4 regions of the Peribacillus sp. FSL E2-0218 genome follow, and region 2 is predicted to be linked to each of the others. Evidence: riboswitches for the same ligand, from Rfam matches in the RefSeq annotation. Region 2 holds a riboswitch; each other region holds the start of a gene.

Evidence for each region. Region 2 has a riboswitch for S-adenosylmethionine ahead of MHI53_RS13570 (bifunctional homocysteine S-methyltransferase/methylenetetrahydrofolate reductase). Riboswitches for the same ligand answer to the same signal wherever they lie in the genome.
Region 1: it holds a riboswitch for S-adenosylmethionine, as region 2 does, so the genes downstream of both, MHI53_RS02605 (sugar ABC transporter substrate-binding protein) here and MHI53_RS13570 (bifunctional homocysteine S-methyltransferase/methylenetetrahydrofolate reductase) in region 2, are expected to answer to the same signal.
Region 3: it holds a riboswitch for S-adenosylmethionine, as region 2 does, so the genes downstream of both, MHI53_RS23045 (O-acetylhomoserine aminocarboxypropyltransferase/cysteine synthase family protein) here and MHI53_RS13570 (bifunctional homocysteine S-methyltransferase/methylenetetrahydrofolate reductase) in region 2, are expected to answer to the same signal.
Region 4: it holds a riboswitch for S-adenosylmethionine, as region 2 does, so the genes downstream of both, MHI53_RS19670 (methionine ABC transporter ATP-binding protein) here and MHI53_RS13570 (bifunctional homocysteine S-methyltransferase/methylenetetrahydrofolate reductase) in region 2, are expected to answer to the same signal.

The regions. Positions count from the first base shown of each region.
Region 1 covers NZ_CP150304.1:539,668-545,701, reverse strand. The annotation lists gene MHI53_RS02615 (ABC transporter permease) at 1-582, opposite strand, end outside; gene MHI53_RS02610 (sugar ABC transporter ATP-binding protein) at 584-2,086, opposite strand; gene MHI53_RS02605 (sugar ABC transporter substrate-binding protein) at 2,146-3,258, opposite strand; SAM riboswitch class I at 3,374-3,479, opposite strand; gene MHI53_RS02600 (GTPase domain-containing protein) at 3,577-6,034, opposite strand, start outside.
Region 2 covers NZ_CP150304.1:2,834,674-2,840,707, forward strand. The annotation lists gene metH (methionine synthase) at 1-648, opposite strand, end outside; gene MHI53_RS13570 (bifunctional homocysteine S-methyltransferase/methylenetetrahydrofolate reductase) at 641-2,488, opposite strand; SAM riboswitch class I at 2,592-2,690, opposite strand; gene MHI53_RS13575 (MOSC domain-containing protein) at 2,797-3,450, opposite strand; gene MHI53_RS13580 (Ku protein) at 3,853-4,692, opposite strand; gene ligD (DNA ligase D) at 4,845-6,034, shown strand, end outside.
Region 3 covers NZ_CP150304.1:4,750,722-4,756,755, forward strand. The annotation lists gene MHI53_RS23040 (methionine ABC transporter ATP-binding protein) at 1-865, opposite strand, end outside; SAM riboswitch class I at 1,034-1,148, opposite strand; gene MHI53_RS23045 (O-acetylhomoserine aminocarboxypropyltransferase/cysteine synthase family protein) at 1,267-2,577, opposite strand; SAM riboswitch class I at 2,688-2,791, opposite strand; gene MHI53_RS23050 (thioredoxin family protein) at 2,957-3,265, opposite strand; gene MHI53_RS23055 (toprim domain-containing protein) at 3,284-3,634, opposite strand; gene gcvH (glycine cleavage system protein GcvH) at 3,727-4,110, opposite strand; gene MHI53_RS23065 (arsenate reductase family protein) at 4,206-4,562, opposite strand; gene MHI53_RS23070 (acyl-CoA dehydrogenase family protein) at 4,690-6,034, opposite strand, start outside.
Region 4 covers NZ_CP150304.1:4,098,025-4,104,058, reverse strand. The annotation lists gene MHI53_RS19680 (amidohydrolase family protein) at 81-1,391, shown strand; gene MHI53_RS19675 (GNAT family N-acetyltransferase) at 1,866-2,333, shown strand; SAM riboswitch class I at 2,465-2,576, shown strand; gene MHI53_RS19670 (methionine ABC transporter ATP-binding protein) at 2,734-3,756, shown strand; gene MHI53_RS19665 (methionine ABC transporter permease) at 3,770-4,420, shown strand; gene MHI53_RS19660 (MetQ/NlpA family ABC transporter substrate-binding protein) at 4,442-5,314, shown strand; gene MHI53_RS19655 (M20 family metallopeptidase) at 5,392-6,034, shown strand, end outside.

The DNA of each region.
Region 1 (6,034 bases), 2.3 Mb from region 2:
CACCACTATGACTGCCATGATTAAAATAATCCATGGTACTTGGCCTACTTTGGCGAAAAGCGGGCTGATCAGTCCTGTCGCGAACGTCCCATCAGGCATGACCATATTTTGCGAAACCGTCGCCCCTTTTGTATAGGTAAGGGCTATGCCTTGAATAATGAACATCGTAGCCAATGTCATCAGCATGTCAGGGATTCTCAATTTAACGATCATGAACGAATTCAAGGCCCCTACGACAAGTGAGGCACCGATTGCAGCCAATATGGCAATCAAGGTATCCTGCGAAAACCAGACAAACATCGATATGACGATTGCATTGGCCAATGAAGCGACGGAACCGACGGAAAGGTCGAATCCATCCACCGTTAAAGATATCGTTATGCCGATCGCAATGATCGTCACGATTGAAATCGAGCGGAGGATATTGATCAGATTGTTGGTTTGAATGAAAGATGGATTGGAAGCGGCAAAGATTCCAATCAAAAGGATAATCGTCAATATCGTGCCGTATTTATAGAAAAACTCGAACAACTCCACCTTTCTTTTTTTCGCGGTCTCTGTAACAGGAACGATTGTGTTCATCCTATTTTCCTCCTGTTGAATAGAATAATAGTTCTTCTTCATTGGTTTTCTTTGTTTGTAGTTCGATGACCGTTGTTCCATCGTATAACACATATGTCCGATTGGTAATGCCGATGATTTCGGAAAGCTCCGAGGACGCATAAATGATCGCTTTCCCCTTCCTGGCAAGCTTTGCAATCAATTCGAATATATCCTTTTTTGCTCCAACATCTACCCCTTTTGTCGGTTCATCGAATATGTATACATCCGCATCCGCCAAAAGCCACTTCCCGATGGCAACCTTTTGCTGATTACCTCCTGAAAGGTTTTCGACCTTCGCTTCACCAGAGGAAGCCTTGATGCCGAGACTCACAATCATCTCCTTCGCTTTTTCCTTTTCCGCCTTACGATCCACAACACTGAAAGTATTGCAAAATGTGCCGATACTGGCTGCAGTCAAGTTCGCCGTAACGGTTTCCTGAACAAGGACCCCTTCTTTCCTGCGTTCCTCCGGTACAAGTGCCAAACCGCTTTTTACCGCATCATGCGGTGATTTCAAGGAAACCCTTCTGCCGTTCAGTATGACTTTTCCCGTACCAATCGAAGTATGTCCAAACAGGACTTTACACAGCTCCGTTTTCCCAGCCCCGACCAAGCCTGCCAAGCCGACTATCTCTCCTGCCTTCAAATGCAGACTGACATCCTTAATCTTCCCCGCATCTGATAATCCCTTCACTTCCAGAACGACGTCACCAATTGCGGCATTCACTTCCGGGAACTGTTCATCCATCCTTCTCCCAAGCATGAGCTCAACCACTTCACTCTGGGTGATATCGCCCATTTTTCGGCAGGCGACACGCTCTCCATTCCTCATGACCGTGATTTCCTCACAAACCCTAAAAATTTCTGGGAGACGATGGGAGATGAAAATGATTCCTACACCCTTTTGCTTTAATTCATTTACAACTCGAAAAAGTTCCGAGGTCTCCGTATGGCTTAATGGGGCAGTTGGTTCGTCGAGAATCAAGAATTTGCATTCAGTCGAAACGGCCCTGGCTATGAGGACCATCTGCTTTTGGGCCAGGGTCAGATCTTTCACCAATTTTTTCGAAGGAACATGAATGTTCATATCTTCAAGAATCTGTGTGGCCGCGCTGTGCAGATCTTTCCATTTGACCAGCTGTTTCTTGCCCATGTTTTGGACCATTTCATTCAGCATTACATTTTCACCGACGGTTAAGTATGGGATGAGTGCCGTATCCACTTCCTGATACACGATTTGAATGCCCTGTTCCTGCGCTTCCTTTGGCGAACGGATTTCCCGCTTCATCCCATCGAGATAAATGTCACCTGAATAATGAACATGGGCCCCTGATAAAACTTTCATCAACGTGGATTTCCCTGCCCCATTTGCACCGACCAATGCATGGGCGGTCCCTGACCGTACCGAAAAATCAACATCTTTAAGCGCCTTGACTCCAGGAAATTCAATCGAAATGCCTTTCATTTCAAGTTGTGTGGCCATGTCCATTCCCCCTACCTGAACAGACACTCCCCTTCATAGGAAAGAGAGTGCCTCTTTTTTTACTTTTTATAGTGATCTTTCAAGACTTTCATCCAATCTTCTTCAAATTCGCTGGATTCACCCCATCCATCGACAATTCCAGATAGGTTCGTCATGTTTACCGCTTCTTTTGAAGCCTGGATTTGCTTTTGTGAAATGAGCGAAGCCTCTAAATCATATGTTTGCGGCGTATCCTCGCCCGCTAATTTTTTTGCCAATATCCTCATATTCACAGCCCCGATCAACTTTGGATCGACTGCTGCCGTGTAGGACCATGAGCTATCGGCAGAGTGCATTTCCTGAAGATCTGCATTGGATACGTCAATTCCGTATATCTTCACCTCATCACGGCCAGCTTCTTTTATCGCCCTGGCTGCTCCGATAGCAAACGCATCCCATGTTGCGAAAATGGCATCCAATTTACCTTTAGGATATTTATTCAGCATTGCGGCTACTGCATTCTGTGTCTGAACCGAAGTATCGGCAGATGCCACCCCGAACCTTTCGACCTCTTTTATACCAGGGTTTTCTTTTAATTTTTCCTGATAGACGGCATTTCTTCTCACCATTGGGGGAAAACCATCCACCCACAGATAGGCGATTGCCGATTTACCTTTCTGTTCTTCTATCAACTTATCAAAAGCAAGTGTTGCCAGCGCTTCATCATCCTGTGAAGTTAATGTAACACCGTCTATCTTGGATAAATCGCTTATGGAGTCGAAGGTGACAACGCTTTTTCCTGCATCAACCAGTTTTTGAACATCATTGACTGTTGCTGCATCATCCCCATGGGAAATGATATAGCCGTCATAATCCTGCTGCAAAGCCTGGGCTATGGCATCATGGAATTTGGCCGTATCTCCATTTGCTGTATATGTATCCACTTGGAACCCCAGGTCTTCCCCTTCTTCCTTCGCTCCAGCCAAATATTGGGCCGTATGATCATCTCCGCCTATTTTACGGATGACTTTGATTTTGGCTCCTTCCCCATCGGCAAATCTTTCTGGAACATTTTCAAATGAAACTTTTTCTTCTCGCTTCGGTTCCGTTGAACTTTGTCCTGAAGAGCAACCCGTTAAAAGCAAAGCAGAAGCGATAGCTGTAATGAATGCAGCGTTAATAGACTTTCTCATCCTGTTTCCCCCATTTTCTTCAATTATTCTTATCTGTTAAGTTGGTGTAAATCCTAAAATAAAAACCTCTCTAGTAATAGAGAGGTTTAATCGGCTGTTTTGCAGACTTGTCCCTCTCTTATCTGTCAAAACATTTCTGTTTTGCAGGATTTAGCACCAATTCCTAATGGAACGGTTGCTGGGCATCTTAGGGCCAGTCCCTCCGCCACTCTTGATAAGAGAATATATTGTGTTACGTTTTTCGTAATTACCACTTTATAGGGATATAGTCGTAAAGTCAATAGATTTTTGAATATTTGAAATGTTCGTCATGACTATTTATTTTCTTTGCAGTTGGGCTAGACGCTTTTTCTCGATTTTTTCCAGTCTCTCTAGCTGGCGCAATTTGACTTCGAACAAAGTGATAGGGTCACGGTAAACTTCCGGATTTTCCTTCATATGCTCCAAGGCGGCCTGGTAGTCTTTAATTTCCGTCTGCGTTTGTTCTATCGTTTTTTGCAGTAAGGCAAATGAGCTGCGATAGAAAAGTGAGATGTCCCGATCCAAGGATTTTTCAAACAATCCGAATTGGGTCAGGAAGCGATCCGTTATCATCTCCGCTACATCCTGGTAATCCTCGCCTTCCAAGTATTTCTTATAACGATTGTACATATTGGCTTTATTTTGCGGAATCGCCCCAAATAGTTTTCCTGCTCCTTTGAGCAGCAGCTGCGATGGCGTCCTGCGCAATAAGATATTGACGTTTTCGATCCGGATGCTGCTTGTCATCCGGTCCGCATCACGGCGCCAGTCATCCAATACCCTGAAGTCCCCGGCAAGCATGATCCGTTCTTCCTTGTATAGTTCATTGAATCCTGAACTCATTTCATCCATAAACTGCTGGCTTTGTGAGAATTCCATTTGGGAGCTGGCAATCCAGTCTTGCAGCGAACGGTAATATTGCGGCATGATTTTATCGGAAATGAAAGCTTGGATCCGATCATTCATTTCCTGATTCAACTCGATATGGACCTGACTGAAATCACTGCTTTCCGTTAACGATTTAGAGCAATCCCTAAGTAATTCGGGGATGTTGGAAGAAAGCTGATTTTTCACTTCATCTTTAATCATACGGTACGCCCTTATGATATTTTCACTTTTTTCTTTTTCCAAATCTGCCAGCTGGTTGACAGCGCCATTCAGCTTGACCTCCATCTGTTCATTCCAAGAGATGGAATGCTCACATTTCCTCTCGTTGGCGGCCCGTTTTTCTAACAAATAAGATAAAGTTTTGCGAATGAACGCAAGGATTTTTTCAGATCTTCTCTCCATCCAATTGCCATCTTGATAATTTGATTGAAGGAAAGCCGAAAGGTCCTTCAGCTGCTGCTTGCTATCATAAAGCTTGGAGAAGGCGAAAACTTTCGCATTCGGGAAATATGCATTCACCTTATCCCAAGTTTCGTCTTCCATCCGTACTGCCACTTGATCGCTGTAAATCGTATCCATCTTATTCAACAAGAAGTGTATCGGCAGCTTCGGAGCCAGCTTTTGAATCTCCAATAACAGATCCCGTTCACTTCCGGTGAAAGGAGCCCGGGCGTCAAGGACGAACAATAGGCCATCACTGCCATGCAAATAGCCTTGGAAATCAGATTCGACGCTTTTTTCCCCATTGAATCCAGGGGTATCCAACAGCCGCAGGCGATTATTCTTCAGGTAGTCACTAATCAGCGTAACATCGACAATCGTCCCCCGCTGACGGCGCGTTTCATCCAATTCCGTTAATTCCATCACAGCCTTGCGCTCTGTGTCCGTGATTTCGAGGATTTCCAAATCATCTCCGTCTTTAACGCTGACCAGGGACGAATGATCTTCGGCGGCAATGCTCTCGCCGACAATCGACTGGATGAAGGAAGTCTTGCCATTGCCTGCACTCCCAACTAGCAAAAGATTGAAATTGCCGGTATCTTTAAGCCCCTCGACCATCCACTTCAGCTTGTTGCCGACCTTTAAATCATTCTCTTCAGCCCACTGGATAATGGAATTGAAGAGTTTTTCACCAGCTTCGAGCCCGCCTCCCAATTTAGGGGACTTCGCCAACAGACTTTCTGCATCCTGAATGACCAGTGCATTGATCGTATCAGGGAATATTTCATTCCAGGACAACGCAGAGGCTGCTGCAAATAACGAGAGCTCCCCATCTGCGATTTTCAGCCAGTTTTCCAGGAGCCTTGGCACGACAGGGCTCAGCTCCTTGATCAAATGAGTTCCTTCAAGCAGACTTGCATAGGCATCCCGGTAAAGGACCGTAAGCTCTTCCCAGACGTCTCCTTGATTTAATTCAATCATATCTATCAAGTTATTGATCACTTTGAGCCATTCGAAATATGAATCGGTATATTTATAATTTTTCCAGAGGGCAACCGTCATTTTTTCGAAACGATTCTGGTCGAGCGCATATAGCGAACCTAAGACATTTGAAAAATAATCCGGAGCCATCGATTGAGCGACTCCCTGCTGGATATATGTTTTCAGCACATCGAACCAGCTCATTGATTCCGTACGGATACTTTCCTCCGACGCTAGGACCACTGCGCTGTTCCAATCCTTTTGTTCTTCAAAAAAGGCGCGTGCAATTTCCGTGACATTCGGGTAATCCGGTTGAAACTCAACGGCTTCCTTCACGACTTTGGACGCCAGGTCATTTCTTGATTCCACTATGTAAAGGGAAAATAATTGCAGAAGAACCTCCGTTTTCAACACCGCTTCATCGGTAACCACGGATTTATAGATA
Region 2 (6,034 bases):
TTCGACCGATAAATAGAAAGCTTCTATCGACTGGCCGGCAAGTGTAGTGCCCATCGGTTCGATCGTACCGGATATCATCACCGGGACTTCTTTTCCGATTTTGGCGAAGGCGGCTTTTATTCCAGAAAAGGCCGCCTTGACATTAAGCATGTCCTGACACGTTTCCACCAATAAAAGGTCGACACCGCCGTCCAAGAGGCCGAGTGCCTGCTCTTCGTAAGAGTCGGTTAAAACATCGAAAGTCGTTCCTCCTGTAACCGATAGGGTTTTTGTCGTGGGCCCCATCGAGCCTGCTACATATCTTGGCCAGCTACCCTTTGAATACTTTTCACAAGCGTTGACGGCAAGCTCTGCGGAAATTTTATTAAGTTTGTATGCAATCGTGCTTATTTGGTATTCATCAAGAACGATGCTTGTCGCACCAAAAGTATTTGTCTCGATGATATCTGCACCTGCTGCCAAATAAGTTTCGTGGATGGATTGGATGAGTTCCGGCTGCGTCAGCGATAAATATTCATTGCATCCCTCGAACTGCTCGCCTCCGAAATCCGCTGCCGTCAAATTCTCTGCCTGAAGCATGGTTCCCATCGCTCCATCAAGCAGGAGAATTTTGGAATCCAACTGTTCTTGTATCGCTTTTTTATTCATGCACTGCCACCTCTGATGTTTGTTTACTATCGGCTTTCCTTATATATTTGGTAAGTTCGGCTGTCATTTCATAACGAAGGAATGGGGTGATTAAATAGATTCCCTTGAATTTATCCCTTGCTGCGTCCACTAGCTCCCTTGCAATGCTCACGCCTTCTATCCTTGCCTTTACAGGATCATCCCCGGCTAATGCCATCGCTCTCCTGACATTGTCAGGCAATTTGATGCCTGGGATTTCGTTGTGGATGAATTCGGCATTCCGCGTGCTTGTCAAGGGCATGATACCGATAAAAATCGGCGTTTCCAAATGTTTGGTCGCTTCATGAACTTCTTCCATCTGTTGGACTGAATAAATGGGCTGTGTCAAAAAGGAATGAGCACCACAGGCAATTTTCTTTTCCATACGCTGCACCGCTTTATCCAAGTACTTCACATTGGGATTAAATGCGGCGGCAATTTTGAAATTTGCCCGTTGGCCCAAGCTTTGACCCGAATAGGAAAGGCCTTCATTAAATTGTTTGACCATGCTTATCAAGTCAAAGGAGGATAAATCATAAACCGAAGTGGCTCCAGGGAAGTCCCCGATCTTGGATGGATCGCCGGTAATGATCAATATCTCATTCAAGCCTACCGTCTGCAGGCCCATTAAATGGGATTGCAGGCCGATTAAATTACGGTCACGACATGTTATATGTACCATTGGTTTCACATTCAATTGATCTTTCAGTAGATTTGCCAACGCTTCATTCGATATCCTCGGGGAAGCAAGTGAATTATCCGCTAATGTAATCGAATCGACCCCTGCACTTTTCAAAGCCTTCGCCCCGACCATGAAAGTTTCTATTCCCAGCTTCTTCGGTGGATCGAGTTCAACAAGGATCGTCCTTTCTGTTTTGGCCTTTTCATATAGAGGAAGTTCTCCTTCTCTATCACTGATCTCCATTATTTCTATTTCACGGGGTTTCGTTAATTTTTCTTTCACGGGAACCAGGCTTCCAACTGCATTCTTCACAGCTTGAATATGCAGAGGAGTCGTACCGCAGCATCCGCCTATGATCGTGGCACCCTGCTTACGTAAGTCCAGGGCACTCGAACTGAAATATTCAGGCACTGCCTTATAGACGAGCCTGCCGTCCACATAATCCGGGAGACTGGCATTTGGATAGATGGCAATCGAAGCATGCTTTGGCAGGCTCACTTCTTCCAAGGCACGAATCATATGGTGCGGACCAAGTCGGCAATTCACGCCGACGACATCGGCTCCCAATTGCTCGAGTTTTTGAAAGGCTTCATTCAAATGGATCCCATTTTGGAGATTGCCCAATTCATGCATTGAAACATTTGCGATGATTGGCAGTTCCGTTTCTTTTTTTACGATTTCCAGCACGGTTTCCAGTTCTTCGAGGTCATAAAAGGTTTCCAGGAGAATCCCATCCGGGCTTTCCATCAGCAGGCTGTAAAGTTGTTCACGAAAGCCTCGCTTTATTTCCTCCATGCTTAAATCCGATTTTCTTATACTCCGCTGGGCCCCGATCGTACCGAAGACATAGGCCTTGCCTTTTGCCGCTTTTTTGGCAAGGATGACTCCCTGACGATTGATCTTGCTTACCTCATCTTCTAGTCCATGTCGCTTCAACTTGTTGAAGTTGGCACCATACGTGTTCGATTGTAGGATGTCGGCACCTGCCTCCAAATAGGCACGATGGATCGATTCTATTTGACCTGGATTGGTACAGTTTAATTCCTCATAACATTGATCGATGCCATAGGAGTATAATAAAGTCCCCATCGCCCCTTCTCCAACCAGCATTCTTTCTTTCAATTCTTTACGAAAATTCATTATTACACCCTCTCTCAAAAACAATTCTGTTTTTGTCATATTCTAAGCGTATGAGAGAAAAGAAAAAAAACCTTCTCAAAGAAGAAGGTTTCTTGGAACATTCTCCTCATCTATCAAGCTCCGCTTGCTGGATTTAGCACCTTTGCCTAAGCTGGTTGCTGAGGTTTCGTCGGGCCAGTCCCTCCACCTCTCTCGATAAGATCGATATATAATTTTCATAAAATTTTAAAATTTATTTATATTTAATTTACCTTAATAATCTGTTAATTTCAATACCTTACCGCGCATTTTTTCATTTTCCCTACAATTCATTCAGTCCTGCCAGCCTGAATGCGCTTTACGGCCCTTTGTTTCCAGTCGTCCGCGAGTGAATCCACAGCAAGTAATGCACTCGCTCCTTCCTCCCCGTCCCGTCCATGAAGGATCACCTCAGTTGCGAATTGAACCGTGATTTTTTCCTGCTGGCGTTCGAGTAACAAAATTTCATCTTGTTTCTTTATGGTCCCCTCTTTGATCACTCTTGCAAAATAACCAGTGAAACCCGTTTTCATAACTATTTTCGAAAGCCCGGCCTCACGGTTAAAATGGGAAATCGTCGAACATGGGATCCTTCCCTGGTTAATTTGGACGATCGCATCGCCTATTTGATAAATATCACCAATATAGGTAGCATCCTCTGTCATCCCTGCAACGGTTACATTTTCACCAAACGCGGGAATATCAAGCCTTTTATTGAACTTCTCATTCCATAATGCGTAGTGTTCATAGGGATAAAAACATACGACTCGATCAGGGCCTCCATGAAACTTTTCATTGCCTACCCCATCACCCATTAGGCCAGATTTCGTTACAGTCACGGTGTCCACTGCTTGTTTATTCATGGCAGAAAAAATGTTGACATTCGCAAATGTTTCTTGTTTGGGCTTACTGACTTGAAGTGAAACTATTTTCTTGTTTTCCATTCTTCGTCTCCCTATCCTCATTTAGTATATACCATCCTTATATGAATAAATTATACTAAAAATCCATTTGATTCTATAGCCGAATAGGAGAATATCCCAAACTTAAAAACCGAAAACGGTTCCCATGCTTTCAATTGGTTGAAATATCATGGAATTCCAGAAAAAATCATCAGTAAGTTATCGTAATTTTGTTGCTATTTCAGAATTAAATATGATAGAATATGAACACAATATATAGTCGAAAACTACAACGGTTCGCCTATATGTTGATTTCACGATTGAATTCCTCATTGTCGCTCTTAAGGGAGCGATTTTTTTTTTGCCCTGCATCGATCTCCACTTAAACGAAAACCCAAATAAAAAGCCAAGCGACGCACTCCTACTCCGCTTGGCTTTTTAGTATTATGCTTGTTTCTTTTTTTTCGTTGCCGCCTTCTTACGGGTGGTTCTTTTCTCCGGTTCTTCATGCTTCGTCCGGTCAATGGAAGCTTGCAACGCCTCCATTAAATCGGTTACATTGTTTGCTGCCGGTTCCGACGTTTTGGCTGCAATCGTCTTCTGTCCCGTTTTCTTTGATTCAATCAGTTCGAGTAAAGCGGTGCGATAATCATCCGTGTATTTGGTTGGTTCAAAAGTCGACGTTAATTGATCGATTAAAAGCACGGCCGTATCAATTTCTTTTTTTACGATCGCATCATTTGCAGGGATGTTCGGAACATCGGCTGCGGAGCGGACTTCATCCGGATAATGAATCGTCTCCATCACAAGGGTATTATCAACGACCCGAATGACTGCCATTTGCTCTTTTGAGCGAATGATGATTTTGGCGATCCCCACCTTATTGGATTCCTTAAGTGCCTGTCTTAGAAGGGAATAAGCCTTAATCCCCCCATCATTGGGGGACATATAATAACTGCGGTTAAAATAGATCGGATCTATTTCTTCTATTTTCACGAAATCCACGATTTCCACTGCTTTTTCTTCATTCTGTTTTTTTAGCTGTTCCAGTTCATTGTCCTCCAAAACGACAAACTTTCCTTTTGTATATTCGAAAGCGCGGACAATATCATCTTTACCCACTTCTTTCTGGCAAACCGGACACACTTTTTCATATTTGATTGGTGAATGACATTCCTTGTGCAGTGTCCGTAAAGATATATCCTTATCTTCCGTAGCCGCATGAAGTTTAATCGGAATGTTCACCAAACCGAATGATATGCTCCCCTTCCACATTGTATGCATATGGGTCACCTCATAACTTATTTTTAATTTTGAGAACACAGTTATTATTCCCCTTTGTAAAAAAAAAACCGAAAAAAAATTTGCCAACTCTAACCCGTTGTTTTTTTGGCAAAATAATGTTAATCATTTATTTGCGGAAGGTGTTTTTCAAAATGAAACCGATGCTGCCCACTTATTACCCGGAAGCGCCCGTCTCTAACGATTGGCGTTATGAAGTCAAATATGACGGCTTTAGGGCCATCTTAACGATTGACTCCGATACGATAAGCATCAAGAGTCGAAACGAGAAGGAATTATCCACGTTATTCCCGGAAATCGTTACATTCATAAAAGAAATGGAACTTGAAGCGTATCTACCGTTGCAGTTGGATGGAGAATTGGTCTGGCTGACGAATCAAGCCAAAGCAGACTTTTTTCAAATCCAATGGCGTGGCCGCCTGCGTAACCCATTATTGATTTCTGAAAATGCTCATTTTTCCCCATGCCGTTATATAGCGTTCGATCTGCTGCGCATAAAGGGCAAGGACATCAGAAATCAATCCATGGAAGAGCGCAGGGAATGGATGGTGAAGATGGGAAAAGAACTTGGCCTCCCTAGTCCTCCTGACCCAGCAGATAAAGCTTTAGTACAAATAATTAAGAGCTTCAATTCTTTGAATGTCGCGATGAATGAAGTAATCCTTTTGGATGGCGAGGGAATGGTTGCAAAGGAAATACGGGGAACCTGGCAAGAAGGGAAGCGAACCACCGCCTGGATTAAAGTGAAGAATTGGAAGGACATTTCCTGTTTCATCACGGCATTGCATAAAGAAAATGGATACGTTTCCCTCGGGGTATACAAGGATGGAAAAGTAATGAAAATTGGCAGCGTCAAAAATGGTCTGAGTGCCCAAAATAAAGGGATCCTGCATGATTTAATCAAGCGAAATGCCTCTGGAGAGGACGCCCAATTTTTTTATATCCAACCTTCGATATGCATCGAAGTTCAATGCTTGCATGTTTATGAAGAAAATGAATTGCGCGAGCCCCAATTTTCCCAATGGCTTCTGAACTTGGATCCAAAAGAATGCACATGGGAGAAATTCGTAATAAGCCAGTATACCTTTCCAGAAACCGTTCAAATAACCTCCCGTGATAAGCCATTATGGACAACGGCTGGCAAAGACGTGATTAAAGTGGAATACCTCCAATACTTGCGTGAAGTTTCCGCTTTCTTCCTACCTTTCTTAAAGGAAAAACTATTGACTACGATCAGGTATCCTCATGGCACGCTCGATCAAGAGAGATTTTTCCAGAAAAACAAGCCTGACTATGCGCCGGGCTTCATTAAAACGTTCAAGGA
Region 3 (6,034 bases), 1.9 Mb from region 2:
GTACGAGCTTGGTTATCAACGGGCTTTCGGCATGGTCACCGACGAAAGTCAATTGAATCACTTTACCTGCAGGATAGCGTTCGAACAAATGGTCCATCGTTTCTTTCGTTTCTTCTGGTTCCGTCACCTGCTGCACGAAACGCTTCGTCATCTCTTCCCGCGGGTCCCTGAACACATCGAGGACTGGACCTTGCTCAACGACCTGCCCGTTTTCCATCACGGCCACACGATGACAGATTTTACGGATTACATGCATTTCATGTGTGATCAAGACGATCGTTAATCCCAGTCGCTGATTGATATCCACGAGCAATTCAAGGATGGAGTCAGTGGTCTGTGGGTCCAAAGCGGAAGTCGCTTCATCACACAATAGAACTTTCGGATCATTGGCAAGGGCCCTTGCGATTCCGACCCTTTGCTTTTGTCCGCCGCTTAGCTGCGAGGGATACGCCTTTTCCCTGCCTTCAAGTCCGACCAGTTTGATCAATTCATTGACTCGCTTCATCCGTTCCGATTTTGAAACCCCTGCAATTTCCAACGGGAAGGAAATATTATCCTGAACGGTTCTGGACCATAATAAATTGAAATGCTGGAATATCATGCTGATTTCCTGGCGGGCCTTACGAAGGTTAGCCCCTTTAATTTTGGAAATTTCCTTATCCGCTACGACAACCGTCCCCTCGCTCGGTGCCTCCAAGCCATTGAGCATTCTTATCAGCGTACTTTTCCCTGCCCCACTGTATCCAATGATGCCGAAAATCTCGCCTTTATTTATGTCAACGTTCACGTTATTTACAGCCTTGATCGTCCCGCCGTTTCCTTTTCCTGTTCGAAACAGCTTACTGACGTTGGTCAATGTAATCATTCATGCTCACCTCTTTTATCCAATAAAACCTATGAACTTAGTTGATTTATCTACATTATCCAGCTTTTAATCTTTTACCAAGCTTGCACATGCTTATGGTTTCCTAAATTTTAAAAATAAAAAAACCTTTCTGCATGAGCAGAAAGGCAGGTAAAAAAGCTGGCCTTCCCCTCATCTTCCAAAGTGTTTACACTTTGTGTGAATTGGCACCTTTCCAAGGAAAAACCTCCTTGTCGGTTGCCGGGCTTCATCGGGCACATCCCTCCACCTCTCTTGATAAGAGCTAATATATAGAATATTTGTACATCATTACGTTCATTAGTATGGAGAAATTCTATCACAGATAAAAAAGGAGTGCAATGTATATTATTTCTAACACAAAAAAGTTTAGGACTACTTTCTTAAATCGATTGGGATGTCACCGAAACGATATCCGTCGCTTTCTGTATTGCCTGCTCCAAATCTTCTATCAAGTCATCTACATTTTCTATTCCGATGGATAGACGGACTTGATCGGCGCTCACTCCGGATTTTGCCAAGCCTGCATCATTCAGCTGTTGATGGGTGGTGCTGGCGGGGTGGATGATTAAACTCTTCGCATCTCCCACATTCGCCACATGTGACCATAACTCCACCGAATTGATGAGCCTGGCCCCTGCTTCACGGTCTCCTTGAATCCCAAAGGTCACCACGGCTCCCGCACCCTTAGGCAGGTATTTATTCGCAAGCGCTTTATCTGGATGATCCTCATTGGCCGGATAGGATACCCATTTCACGGCAGGGTGGTTTTTCAAGTATTGTATGACGGTCTTGGTGTTAGCAAGATGCTCTTTCATCCTTACATGAAGCGTTTCAAGACCAAGCGTAAATTGGAAAGCACTTTGGGCGCTTAACGCAGGTCCTAAATCGCGGAGCAATTGCACCCGGGCTTTGGTAATGAAGGCCGCAGGGCCCACTGCATCGGCATAAACCAAGCCATCGTAGCTTGGGTCAGGCTCCGTGAAACCGGGGAAGTTCGGCGAGTTCCAGTTGAAATTGCCTCCATCCACGATGACACCGCCTAAAGTCGTTCCATTACCCAAAAGCCACTTCGTTGCGGAATGGATGACGATATCCGCTCCAAAATCGATCGGTCTGCAAAGATACGGAGTAGCGAAGGTGTTATCGATGATCAATGGGATGTGGGCTTCGTGGGCGATCTTTGCCACCGCTTCAATATCGAGGACCCGCAAACTTGGATTTCCAATCGTTTCTGCAAATATGGCCTTTGTTCTTGGCGTAATTGCCCTTTTAAAATTCTCAGGATCATCAGGAGAAACGAATTTCACCTTAATTCCGTATTTAGGAAGGGTGTTTTCGAAAAGGTTATATGTTCCCCCATACAAGGTGGAGGCCGAAACGATTTCATCCCCTGCACCGGCAATATTGAGGATTGACAGTGAAATGGCAGCCATTCCGCTTGCAGTGGCCAATCCGCCGATTCCGCCTTCCAATAATGCCATTCTCTCCTCAAAAACGCTGACAGTTGGATTATGGAGACGTGTATATATATATCCCGTTTCCTTTAGACCAAATAAATTGGCTGCATGATCGGTATCTTTGAACAAGTATGCATTGCTTTGATAAATCGGAACGGCACGTGCTCCAGTCTCATCTGCTTGCAGGCCACCATGAACACTCAATGTTTCGAAACGCAATTTTTTATCTGACATACGCCTTCTCCTCTTCCTATATGGATTTCATTGAAAATATAAGCGGCCTTGGGAACGGTTCTTCACTTAAACAAAAAAAACCACTTCCACAAGAAGAGGCTTTCATACACACCTCATCTTCCAGAGTCAACACTCTGCTGGAATTAGCACCGTATATATGTATACCGGTTGCCGGGCTTCGTCGGGCCAGTCCCTCCGCCACTCTTGATAAGAACTATTAAATTTTGACCTTTACATGCAACAGTTTTCCACATTCAAAATATAGCATTTTACCATTATCCAGTCAATCAATTGTTAGAATATTCTTTGTTTTTTTATTCTGCCTCTCTACCTAGTTGCTATAAAGCCAAAAACCCAATCCGGTTTCCGTTTGGGTTTCTCAGCTGATTTCCTTAAGCAATCCATACAGATACGGAACGGATTGAAAGGCATATATCTTTTTGTACAGTTGTCCTTCCTTGAACAGCAATAAACAGGGCACACTTTCGATTTCATATGTTTCGGCCATCCCTTGGACATAGTTCATATTCATTTTGCCTGCCATCATTTCCGGGAATAATTGCAAAGATATCGTCAGCATTTTCGACGCCACCTGACACGTGCCACATAAAGGCGTGTATAAATATAGGCAAAAGTTTTCCCCGCTTTCAATAGCAACCCGGCATTCTTCCTCATTCCATTCCTGCATCACTAAGTCGTTCACCCTTTAACTTAAAAATTTCATTTTAACATTCATGTTGGCAGCCAGAAGTACAGTTGCAATATGATGTTCCGGTGAGCTTTCCACTTCTTTGTACATTTTATGAATGTACAGGTGGTTCGCCTCCGGCATTTCCCTTCGAAATTGCTTGCGCAGTTTTTCTCCCGATTCATCTGCATCAAAAAGGAGATACACATCCCGGTCCATCAATTCCTCCACCAATTCATCCAGTTTAGTGATGGAAATGGTTCCATTCGTACATCTTATTTCCACATCTTCATTTAAAACGGAGGCAACCTTTTTTCTGTCGGAACTGCCCTCTACAATGATCACCTTATCGAAATCGCCGCATTCCATGTCATCACTCCATTTCACGAATTATGTGGACAACCGCCAAGCACGAAAGGAAAAAGAGAGCAGACCCTCTTAAGGGCCCCCTCTCCTTCGTTTTACCCGTTGATCAAGCTTTCATATTCTTCCGCGCTCATAAGTCCTTCAACATCACTGCTGTTCGTTGGTTCAACGACGATCATCCATGCTTTTTCAAAAGGAGATTCATTCACATATTCAGGGTTGTCACTTAACTCATCGTTCACTTCGACAACCTTGCCGCTGATCGGAGCATACAGCTCAGAAACGGTCTTTACCGATTCAACGCTTCCGAATGGCTCGTTGGCTTTAAGCTCGTCTCCAACTTCAGGAAGCTCGACGAAAACGATGTCCCCTAGCTCTGATTGGGCAAAAGCCGTTATCCCGATACGCACAGTACCATCTTCCGTTTTGACCCATTCATGTTCTTTCGTGTAACGAAGTTCTTTTGGTGTTGTTGTCATTATTAATTCCCTCCATATGTATAGCTTATTTTTCTATTACATTATAAGGTAGAAATATTATTTAAGTAAGGAATTAACCAAATTTTTGTATAATTTTAGTTCCATACCTGTTCGAATTGCTCTTCTTTGAAACCTACTGTCACTTTCGTACCATCCGTAACAATCGGCCTTTTCAGAAGCATCCCATCAGTCGCCAATATATCAAGCATTTCGGCTTCGGTAGCTTCCTTAAGCTTATCCTTCAAGCCCAGCTCGCGATATTTTTGTCCGCTAGTATTGAAAAACTTCTTCAACTCCAACCCGCTCGTTTTATACAATTGTTCGATTTCGGTTCGGGAAGGCGGATTTTCCGCTATATGGATCGCTTCATATTGCAGTTCATGATGATCCAGCCACTTCTTCGCATTGCGGCATGTGCCGCATTTTGGGTACCAGTATAATATTAAGCCCATCGTTTCACCACCTATCAATAGAATACCCGTTTTCACCAAGCAATACAACGAAATGCACCGGATTTGAACAAAGGAAATAAAGGGAATGCCCATTGCGGACATTCCCTTCATTGAACCATTTCATTGCTTATAGCGCGTATTTTTCCGTTTCGATTACCTTGACGGACGCTTCACGTTTTTTCGCAATGACATTGATTGGGGTATGTCTTGTCAACTTGCGAAGCGAAGAAAGCATGATGCGTAAAGTATCACCCGTTTCTACGGCAATCAAGGTTTCCTTTGCATGCTGTTCAAGTTCATTGAATGCTTCTTGAACGAAAATTTCAGTGTAAAGCACCTTTTGTTTGTTCTTCTCCAAACCAGTAGCCGCAATCGCTTTTTCCGTACGTAATACGACCGATTCCGCAGCATACGCAAGCGATACGATGTCCGCAATGTTGGAAAGGATTTCTTGCTCTTGATCAAGTTTTTTGCCGAACTTTTGCGCAGCGAGGCCAGCTGCCAAAATACCGATTTTCTTGGCGTTTCTAACAAGCATTTTTTCTTGTGCCAAAGGCTCGTCGCCAGGCTCTTCCGGCATCATCATCATTAATTCTTCCTGCAATCCTTGAGCCTTTTGAAGAAGCGGCAACTCCCCTTTAAGAGCCTTCTTCAGGAATGTCCCCGGAACAAGCAGGCGATTGATTTCATTCGTACCTTCAAAAATCCGGTTAATGCGGGAATCACGATACGCTTTTTCAATTTCGTATTCCTGCATGAAACCATAACCGCCATGTAGCTGTACGCCTTCGTCCGTTACGTAATCCAATACTTCGGAAGCGAAGAATTTATTCAATGAACACTCAATCGCATATTCTGCAACCGCAGCCGCCATTGATTTGCCATCTTTCACTTGTTCGTCCGTCAGCTTGCTTTGCCTTTGTTCGTAAAGACCGACAGTACGGTATACCGAGCTTTCCGCTGCATATATTTTTGCAGCCATCGTTGCAAGCTTCTCCTTAGTCAAATTAAAATCGGAAATTTTCGTTTTGAACTGTTGGCGTTGATTCGTATAAGCTGCTGTAATTTCAAGAGCGCGTTTAGATCCGCCGACAGCACCCACACCTAATTTATAACGGCCGATATTCAAGATATTGAAGGCGATGACGTGTCCTTTACCGGCTACACCCAAAAGATTTTCAACCGGCACCTGAACATCTTCAAGGATTAAAGTACGGGTAGAAGAGCTTTTGATGCCCATTTTCTTCTCTTCCGCACCAGTGGATACACCCTTATATTCACGCTCGACAATGAAGGCAGAGAATTGTTCGCCATCGATTTTGGCGTATACAACGAAGACATCTGCAAAGCCTGCATTAGTGATCCATTGTTTTTCTCCATTTAAAATATAGTGTGTGCCTTCGGCATTCAATTTCGCTGTCGTTTTCGCTCCTAGAGCATCAGATCCAGAGCTTGGCTCCGTTAAAGCATAA
Region 4 (6,034 bases), 1.3 Mb from region 2:
CTTGAATACCGGTAAGAGGCTAGGGTAGAATGCGGAATAGACACATGTTGAGCAATGATACGACTTTGGAGGAGATACGAATGAAAACGATATATATGAATGCTACTTTTTTTACCATGGATAAGGAAAATCAAATCTTTGAAAATGGCATGATGGTTGTGCAGGATCAAACCATCTCCTCTATCGGTCCGCATTCAAAAGAGCAATTGAAGGATGCAGATCAAGTGATCGACCTTGGCGGGAAATGGGTGATGCCAGGTCTTGTAAATGCCCATTCACATATCGTGATGACGCTATTGCGCGGAATCGGGGATGATATGCTGCTCAAGCCATGGCTTGAAACGAAAATCTGGCCGATCGAGGCCCAGTTCACAACCGAAATTGCCTCAGTAAGCACACAGCTTGGCATCTTGGAAATGATGAAATCGGGCACGACGACCTTTTCGGATATGTTCAATCCAAATGGAATAGATGCAGGGGCTGTCATGGAAACGATAAGCGAAACAGGCATGCGCGGAGCCTTCTCCTACACGATTTTCAGCTTGGGTACCGAAGAAGACCAAAAAGCGAACCTCACCGGGGCTGAACAGTTCTCGAAAGCGTATAAGAATTTTGCCGATGGCCGCCTGACCACCATGGTCGCACCGCATAGCCCGTATGCCTGTACACCTGAAGCCATTTCCGAGAGTGCCCGGATCGCTAAGGAAAATGACTTGATGGTGCACATTCACGTATCGGAAACGGACTTTGAAATCCTCGACATCGAAAAGCGGTACGGATCCCGTCCTGTCGAACACCTTCGCCGTCTAGGACTGTTCGACCAGCCGACCGTGATGGCCCATGGTGTCGTTCTCAATGATGAAGAACGGTCGATATTAAAACAGCATGACGTCCGTGTTGCCCACAATCCAATCAGTAACCTAAAGCTCGGATCGGGGATTGCCGATGTTGTCAGCCTCTTGGATGCAGGCATTAAAGTGGGCGTGGCAACAGATGGCGTAGCTTCCAATAACAACTTCGATATGTTCGAGGAAATGAGGACGGCAGCCTTGCTGCAAAAAGGCATCTACAAGGACGCCACTAAATTCCCAGCCCAAACCGCACTGGCCATGGCCACCAGAATGGGCGCCGAAGCAATCGGCATGAGTCACACCGGATCACTCGAAGCAGGTAAAAAAGCGGACTTCATCACGATTTACCCTCACGACAAAGAACATCTGCAGCCGCTAAGCGAAGCTTACTCACACTTGCTCTATGCCGCACGCGGAAACGACGTATGCGATGTATACATCGATGGCAAAATGGTCGTCAAAGACCGCGTCTCCCTCACCATCGACGAAGAAAAAGTCATTGCCGAAGCCAATCGCCTGCAAGGAACCCTTTCACGATAAATAACAATGAAAAGAAGCTGCACGTACAGCTTCTTTTTTTTATGGATGGAATGATGCAAAGGCGGATCGGCCGAATTAATCGAGGTGTAGGACGAAATATTCGTATGTAGGCCGGAAAAAACGGGGGTTTGGTCGGTAAATTCGAATGTGGGACGAATTAAATGGGGTTTGGGACGAAATATTCGATTGACCGCAATAGTAGCCAGCTAATGTTAAACGATGAACTGGTTAAACAATCTTTGCTAGCATCGACAATTTAATTCATTTTATAATGGAATATGTTGTTAATGTGTAGTATACATGATTTTTACAGCATGCTTCATGTACATGTAAAGTGATGAAGGGAATGAAAAAAGAAGCTTATTCTTTTAGAGAAGATTTGCAGCAGTTGGAGAAAAGTGTCCTCTTATTTAACAATAAAGAGTGCAAGTACCTGTCATTATTATCCCAACAAAACGAAAGAGAGTGATGAAGTTGATATTTAGAACCATAGATATCGATAAAGATAAGGAAACAATCGTTGCATTCAGGAAGGATTCGTATGTTGTAAGTTTTGGGTCTGAAGAGGGTTTTGGAGATGAGCGATCGTATTTGAATAGAATTAAAGAAAGGGTGCGCCAATTTCCGGATGGGCAGGTGATCATTGAACGGGATCAGGAGCCGATCGGACAGATGGAGCTTCAAATTCGGGAATATGAAGGTACTGAAATTGGCTATGTGAATCTGTTTTATCTTATTCCCGAATACCGGAGTAAGGGGCTTGGCAAGGAATTGGTCGGCTATGCAGAAACCTTTTTCAGGAAGTTCGGGGTATCCGAATATCAGTTAAGGGTGTCTCCGGATAATCAACGCGCGGTTCGGTTCTATACGAAGTCAGGAATGGTGAAGCTAAGGGAAGAAAACGAAAAATATCTTGTATGGAGAATGAGGAAATCTTTATAATAAATTATATTGATATAATAAAAAAATAATAAATAAACTATCCTGTCAAAATTTTTTGAATGATGAAAATGGTGGTTGACTTTAGCTGGATTTGAAGATATAGTGAAGGACATAATTAAATATAACGTTATTTCTTATCAAGAGATGTGGAGGGACTTGGCCCTATGATACCTCGGCAGCGGGTTTTTACTTTTGTAAAAATACTGTGCTAATTCCAACGGACGAAAGTTTGAAAGATAAGAAGGAGCTTTTCTTAGATAATTAAATTAAGAGTTTACTCTTTTTTATTTCTAAAAGAGGCCTCTTCTGTCTGATGACGGAGGAGGCCTCTTTTGTTTATTCATGCAAAGCTCTTCTCTGATAATGAAATCGAAAAAACGAACAACTGGGGGGAGACAGGATGATTGAGTTTCAACATGTTAAAAAGGTTTACGAAACGAAGAAGCAGACCGTCGAAGCATTGAAAGGCATCGATTTGACCGTCGAGAAGGGGGATATATTCGGTGTAGTCGGTTATAGCGGGGCCGGGAAAAGTACGTTGATCAGGCTAGTCAACCTGCTGGAACATCCTTCAGAAGGTAGGGTAGTCGTCGGCGGGAAGGAGCTCACTTCATTGAGCCCGAAGGAATTACGGGCAGAAAAGAAGAAAATCGGGATGATCTTTCAGCATTTCAACTTACTAAACTCGAAGACCGTTTTTGATAATATTGCTGTACCGCTGGTTTTATCGGGCACGCCAAGTAAAGAGATCAAAGAGCGGGTAAGCGAGCTGCTTGAGTTCGTCGGCTTATCGAGTAAAGCAAAGAGCTATCCGGAACAATTATCCGGCGGTCAAAAGCAGCGGATTGGGATTGCACGGGCATTGGCCACCAACCCATCGATCCTTTTATGTGATGAAGCGACATCCGCATTGGATCCGCAAACAACGAGTGCCGTGCTGCAGCTCTTGAAGAAAATCAATAAAGAATACAATATCACCATTCTGCTCATCACCCATGAAATGTCCGTGATCAGGGAAATTTGCAATAAGGTGGCAGTGATGGAGGGAGGCTTCGTGGTTGAACAAGGCTCCGTGTTCGAGGTGTTTGCCAAGCCCAAAACGGCTATCGCCAAAAACTTCGTGAGAACGGTGATCCATGATGAGATTCCGCAAAGTTTCCTAAAAAGGATAGGGACGCACATTCCGATTATTTGGAAAATTAATTTTATTGGGACTACTTCCGGCACCCCGCTGCTTTCTACGATCTCAAAGAAATATGATGTTCACTTAAGTGTTTTATCAGCCAATATTTCTGAAATTCAAGAAACGCCGTTTGGGAATTTGATCATCGAAGTGACGGGTGACAAGCAAGAGGTAGCCAAGGCTTATCAATATATTAAAGATGAGGGGATTCTCGTCCAGGAGGTGCAGGTAAATGGGTAATACACTTTGGGGAATGGAAATAACGGCAGAGCAGCTGTCGACCGCTTTCGGCGACACTCTTTATATGGTAGCCCTCTCGTTGATTTTTTCCGGGCTGATCGGGCTTCCGCTTGGCGTCTTGCTCGTCATAACAAGGAAGGGTCACATCATGGATAATAAATGGATCTTTAATGTATTGAACCCAATCATAAATATTGTGCGATCGGTTCCTTTCATCATCTTACTTGTCGCAATCATTCCTTTTACTAGATGGATCGTAGGCACTGGAATCGGTTCGAATGCAGCGATTGTTCCGCTTGTTTTTTACGCCGCTCCTTATATTGCCCGGCTCGTCGAGAACTCCCTGTTGGAGGTGGACAAAGGAATCATCGAGGCAGCCCAGGCAATGGGGGCAACAACATGGCAGATCATCCATCGCTTTTTGATTCCTGAGGGACTTAGTTCGCTGATCCTAACCTTCACAACAGCGACAATCGGGCTTGTCGGAGCTACTGCGATGGCAGGGGCCGTTGGTGCTGGCGGGGTCGGAGATCTAGCTTTGGCTTACGGTTATCAAAGATTCGATACGATGACGATGGTCGTCACGGTAGCAGTGCTCGTGATCATCGTTCAATTACTGCAATCCACCGGGAACTTCGTTTCCAGAAAAATCAGAAGAAGATAAATATATCAGGAGGTAGGAGACATGAAGAAAATTTTAGTAACGATCATGGTATTGGCATTTGCGCTCGTGACGGCAGCATGCGGAAACGAGAAGGGGGCATCAGGCAGTTCAGATGATGTGAAAACCGTGAAAGTCGGAGTCAACAGCGGGGATACGAGAACGTGGGAGTACATTGTCGAATTAGCCAAAAAGAAGAACCTGAATATCGAGCTGGTCACGTTTAATGATTATATCCAACCAAACCTTGCCTTGAGCGAGGGCGAAATCGATGCGAATTCATTCCAAACGGTCGCCTATTTCGATGAATTCATTCAAGATCAAAATTTGAAATTGGAGGCCATCGGGTCTACCGTCATTGCGCCAATGGGCCTTTATTCGAAAAAACATAAAAGTATAAAAGATATTCCAGATGGTGCCACTATTGCCGTTCCGAATGAAGCAACGAATTGGGGCCGCGGCTTACTCCTTTTACAGGAAGCGGGCTTGATTACATTGAAAGATGAATTCAATGGGTCGGGATCAGCGAATATCATTAAGGATAATTCGAAAAACTTGAAAATCAAACCTGTTGCTGCCGGAAGTACGCCACGTTTGCTGGATGATGCCGATGCTTCCACCATCAATAGTAACTTTGCCGTGGAAGCGGGACTTAACTTAAAAGATTCATTATTCCATGAAAGTAAAACGGCGAAACCGTATATCAATATCATTGCCGTCAAAAAGGGAGATGCCGATCGTCCTGAACTGCAAAAATTAGTCGAACTTTATCAGTCGAAAGAAGTGGAAGCGTTCATTAAAAAAACGTATAAAGGAAGCTCGATTCCGGCATATGTGACGGTCGATGAATTATTGAATTACCAAGATTCCTGGACAAAACCAGCTAATGAAAAATGATGTAAAGATCGAAAGAGCCGGATGCAATATAGGTAGCTGTCCGGCTTTTTCATTAACAGAAAAGGGGAGATAGCAATATGGGAATTGAATTAGTGAAGTCGCCTCAGCAAATCATTGCCGATCACATCGATGAACATTCCAAATTATATGTGGAAACGAGTCAGGCGATCCATGCCAAACCAGAAATTGGCAATCAAGAGTTCTTCGCTTCGGATACGTTGACGAAATTGCTTCAAGCGGCGGGTTTTGAAGTGACCCGCGATATAGCTGGACACGAAACAGGATTCATCGCCAAAAAAACCTCTTCCAAGCAAGGACCCACGATTGCCTTTTTAGCCGAATATGATGCACTGCCGGGGTTAGGTCATGCCTGCGGCCATAATATCATCGGGACGACGAGTGCGGCGGCAGGCATTTCCCTCGCTCAAGTGCTGGAGGAAACAGGCGGTCAGGTGATCGTGTTTGGAACGCCTGCCGAAGAGGGAGGTCCCAATGGAAGCGCAAAGGGCAGCTTTGTGAAGCACGGCCTATTCGATGAGGTCGATGCTGCGATTATTATCCATCCGGCCGGAAAAACGGGTGTGACAAGTCCATTTTTGGCTGTCGATCCTCTTGATTTTCACTTTTACGGAAAAGCGGCACACGCTGCGGCTGCACCGGAACAAGGCGTGAATGCACTCGATGGGGTCATCCAGTTGTTCAATGGCATTAATGCTTTGC